Regions from separate parts of the Nonomuraea sp. LP-02 genome, predicted to be linked through region 1. Evidence: riboswitches for the same ligand, from Rfam matches in the RefSeq annotation. Region 1 holds a riboswitch; the other holds the start of a gene.

Region 1 (2,195 bases):
CCGCGCAGACCCACAGGACGCCGTCGTCCTTGGCGACCCCGGACAGCCCGGAGACGAGGCCGCCGCCGCCCCGTCTCATGATGAGGACACCGTCGTCGGAGACGGTGAAGGAGACCGGCCCTCTGTTGGAGGCCACGAGGACGCTGTTCATCGAAGCTCCTTCCGATCATAGGATCGCAGCTATGGCGCTTGATGAGCTAACCGAGGAACTCGCCCGATCCGCCGCTGCTGGAGATCATCGCGCGCTCGGCGAGTTGCTGGCCAGGATCGAGCCGGATGTGATGCGCCACTGCTCCCGGATCCTTCCGTACCACCAGGATGCCGAGGAGGCGTCGCAGGACACCCTGCTCGCGGTGGCGCGCAACATCGGCCGCTTCGAGGGGCGTGCCAGGTTCAGCACCTGGCTGCACATCGTGACGGCCAACTGCGCGCGCACCACCTACCGGTCGCTGAAGCGCAGGGCGGCCGAGCAGACCTCCGACGAGCTGCCGACGCAGAAGCCCGACGCGCGGCGGGTGAGCGTGATCGCCGGCTCGCGGCTCGACCTGCTCGACGCGATGGAGGCGCTGGAAGCCGACAAGCCCGATCTCGCGCAGGCGCTGGTCCTGCGCGACATCGTGCAGCTCGACTACAACGAGGTGGCCGAGCAGCTCGGCATCCCGCTGGGCACCGCGAAGTCGCGCATCCACCAGGCGCGCAAGTACGTCCAGGCGGCGCTGGGTGACGACTATCGGTGAGACGCCTCGTCTCATGCTTTGAGACAGGTGGTCATTCCCGCCGCTTCGGCGGGTAGAGTCGTGTGCAACAACTTCATACAGCTCATCCAGAGGGGTGGAGGGACCGGCCCTGCGAAGCCCCGGCAACCCTCCCGGCTTTCGACTCGCGACCTGGCGAGGCCGACCGGGACAAGGTGCCAATTCCGGTTCGCGGTCAAGGTGGCCGTGGGCGAAGATGAGGGAAGGCCTCGCTTCATGTCGCACGACTTTGGTCCTGCCGTCGCTCTGTCCTGCCGCGAGTGCGGCGCCCGTTACCCGCTCGGGCCGAGCTTCGCGTGTCTGGAGTGTTTCGGGCCGCTCGAAGCGGCCTACGAGTTCGGCCGGGTGACCCGCGAGGACATCGCCGCGGGCCCGGCCAACATCTGGCGTTACCGCTCGCTGCTCCCGGTCCCCGCCGACGTGGCGACCAAGCCCAACATGAACCCCGGCTGGACGAAGCTGGTCAGGGCGGGCAACCTCGGGCGGGCGCTCGGCATCAGATCCCTGCACGTCAAGGACGACTCCGGCAACCCCACCCACTCCTTCAAGGACCGGGTGGTCGCCATCGCCGTCGAGGCGGCGCGCAATTTCGGCTTCCACACGCTCTCCTGCTCCTCCACCGGCAACCTCGCGGGTGCGGTGACCGCCGCCGCGGCGCGGGCCGGGCTCGACGCCTGCGTGTTCATCCCGGCCGACCTCGAAGAGGCGAAGATCGCCATGGCCCGGGTGTTCGGCGGCAAGCTGATCGGCATCGACGGCACCTACGACGAGGTCAACCGGTTCTGCTCCGAGCTGATCGGCGACCCGCTGGGCGACAAGTGGGGGTTCGTCAACGTCAACCTGCGGCCCTACTACGCCGAGGGCTCCAAGACGCTCGCGTACGAGATCGCCGAGCAGCTCGGCTGGCGGCTGCCGGAGCAGATCGTCATCCCGATCGCCTCGGGCTCGCAGCTCACCAAGATCGACAAGGGCTTCAAGGAGCTCATCGCCCTGGGCCTGGTCGAGGACACCCCCTACAAGGTCTTCGGGGCGCAGGCCGAGGGATGCTCGCCGGTGTCGGCGGCCTACAAGGCGGGGCACGACGTCGTCCAGCCGGTCAAGCCGAACACCATCGCGAAGTCGCTGGCGATCGGCAACCCGGCCGACGGCCCCTACGTGCTGGACATCGCCCGGCGCACCGGCGGCGCCGTCGAGGACGTCACCGACGCCGAGGTCGTGGCCGCGATCAAGCTGCTGGCCTCGACCGAGGGCATCTTCGCCGAGACCGCGGGCGGCGTCACCGTGGGCGTGCTCAAGAAGCTCGTCGAGACGGGACGGCTCGACCCCGAGGCGGAGACCGTGGTCCTCAACACCGGCGACGGTCTGAAGACGCTGGACGCCATCGCCGGCGAGTCGTCGCGGCCCACCGCCGTGATCAAGCCGTCCCTCGACGCGTTCCGC
Region 2 (2,195 bases), 480 kb from region 1:
TGCGCGACATCGACGCCCTGGTCTCCGAGGACCAGCCGGAGCACCGCAAGCCGCCGAACCGCTGACCAGGGAACCCCTGCCGCCGGTCAGCGGGACACGATGTCGCGCAGAGCCTCGATGAGCCGGTCCACGTGCTCCTGCGTGGTCCCGATGCCGATGGAGGCCCGCACGGCCGAGGCGGTGTCGTCCTCGCACCCGCCGTCGGCCGTGCCCAGCAGGTGCCGGACGAACGGGTGGGCGCAGAACTTGCCGTCGCGCACCCCGATGCCGTACTCGCCGGAGAGCGCCTCGGCCACCTCCCGCGCCGTGTGCCCGTCCACGGTGAACGACACGATGCCCACGCGCGGGTGGTCGTCACCCCACAGGGCCAGCTCGCGTACGCCGTCGATGGCCGCCAGGCCGGCGCGCAGCCGCGCGAGCAGCCGCTCCTCCTCGCGTACCAGCGCGGTCCAGCCGGTGGCGCTGAGCGCGTCGCAGGCCGCGGCGAGCGCGATCGCGCCGAGCACGTTGGGGGTGCCGGCCTCGTGGCGCGGCTCGGGGTCCTCGTGCCACTCGGGGGCCTCGCCCACCGCGCGCACCGCGCCCCCGCCCTTCAGGTACGGCTCACCGCCGGCCAGCCAGTCCCCACGGCCCACCAGCGCTCCCGCACCGAACGGCGCGTACAGCTTGTGCCCGGAGAAGGCCACGTAGTCGAGGTCCAGCGCGGTCAGGTTGAGCCGCCGGTGCGGCACGAACTGCGCGGCGTCCACCAGGATGCGCGCCCCGTGGCGGTGCGCGATGTGCGCCAGCGCGGCGATCGGCCACAGCTCGCCGGTGACGTTGGAGGCGGCGGTGACGACGAGCAGCTTGGGCCCGTCGATGGCGGCCAGCGCCTCGTCGGCGGCGCGTACGGCCTCGCCGGGGAAGGCGGGCGGGGCCAGCCGGACGGCGTCGTCCCAGGGCAGGAGCGAGGCGTGGTGCTCGGTGTCGAAGACCACGACGGTGGTGCCGTCGGGCAGGCAGCGGGCCAGCAGGTTGGTGGCGTCGGTGGTGTTGCGGGTGAAGATCACGGCGTCGGAGGGGCGGGCGCCGACGAACGCCCGTACGGTGTGCCGGGCCTGCTCGTACCTGGCGGTGGTGAGCTGGGAGGCGTAGCCGGCGCCGCGGTGGACGCTGGAGTAGGCCGGGAGCGCGGCGGTGACGGCGGCGCTGACCGGCTCCAGACAGGGCGCGCTGGCGGCGTAGTCGAGGTTGGCGTACCGGACGAGCCGGCCGCCCTTGACCGGCACCTCCAGGTCGGCCCCGACCACGGCGGGGATGGGCCGGGCGCTCTCCGGCGCGGCGGCGGGGGCCACGGTGGCGGCGGCGGCGTCGTTGAAGATCGTCAGTGTGGGCACAGCACTGCTCCTCGGGTCATCGGACCCCAGGAAACGGCCTCGGAGCCCGCGCTTGCCCGCCACACCTCGTGACGGACCAGGTCTTCACCCGGGGCACCCCGCCGCGGACGCGAGGGTTGCCGGCCAGCTAGCCGGGGCTTGTCGCTGGCGCTCATGACCTACGCCCGCACTATAACCGACACCACGCGGTCGGACGCAAGCCCGTGAACTTATGCGGCAGGTAATGCGTTGTGCCCGGAAAGTTCTCGGCCGCGTGTCACGGAGGTATGCAGATGTTGGACTGGGTCGCCGATCCCCAAATCTGGATCGGCTTCTTCACTCTTGTCACCCTGGAGATCGTCCTGGGGATCGACAACATCATCTTCATCTCCATCCTGGCGGGGAAGCTGCCGCCCGAGCAGCGCGACAGGGCCCGGGTGCTCGGCCTGGCCGCGGCCCTGGTCAGCCGGCTGCTCCTGCTGCTCGGCCTGTCGTGGGTGGTGCAGCTCACCGAGCCGCTGTTCACGGTGCTCGGGCATGAGATCTCGGGACGCGACCTCATCCTGCTGCTGGGAGGACTCTTCCTGCTCGGCAAGAGCGTCACCGAGATCGGCCACACCATGGACGGCCCGGCGGGCAAGGACGGCAAGAACGCCGCCGCCGTCTCGTTCACGTCGGTGATCGTGCAGATCATGATCCTGGACGTGGTCTTCTCGCTGGACTCGGTCATCACCGCGGTCGGCATGGTGGACGAGCTCGGCGTGATGATCGCGGCGGTCGTGGTGGCGGTGCTGGTGATGTTGTTCGCCTCGGGGCCGATCAGCCGCTTCGTGGACCAGC

Evidence for each region. Region 1 has a riboswitch for S-adenosylmethionine ahead of thrC (threonine synthase). Riboswitches for the same ligand answer to the same signal wherever they lie in the genome.
Region 2: linked by a shared signal. The riboswitch ahead of SMD20_RS32060 (aminotransferase class V-fold PLP-dependent enzyme) and the one ahead of thrC (threonine synthase) in region 1 are both predicted to bind S-adenosylmethionine.

Annotation. Positions count from the first base shown of each region.
Region 1 is NZ_JAXCLK010000001.1:7,290,201-7,292,395, forward strand. Features, by position in the region: gene SMD20_RS34280 (alpha,alpha-trehalose-phosphate synthase (UDP-forming)) at 1-151, opposite strand, end outside; gene SMD20_RS34285 (RNA polymerase sigma factor) at 183-737, shown strand; SAM riboswitch class I at 817-958, shown strand; gene thrC (threonine synthase) at 972-2,195, shown strand, end outside.
Region 2 is NZ_JAXCLK010000001.1:6,807,916-6,810,110, forward strand. Features, by position in the region: gene SMD20_RS32055 (DoxX family protein) at 1-65, shown strand, start outside; gene SMD20_RS32060 (aminotransferase class V-fold PLP-dependent enzyme) at 87-1,376, opposite strand; SAM riboswitch class IV at 1,420-1,535, opposite strand; gene SMD20_RS32065 (TerC family protein) at 1,649-2,195, shown strand, end outside.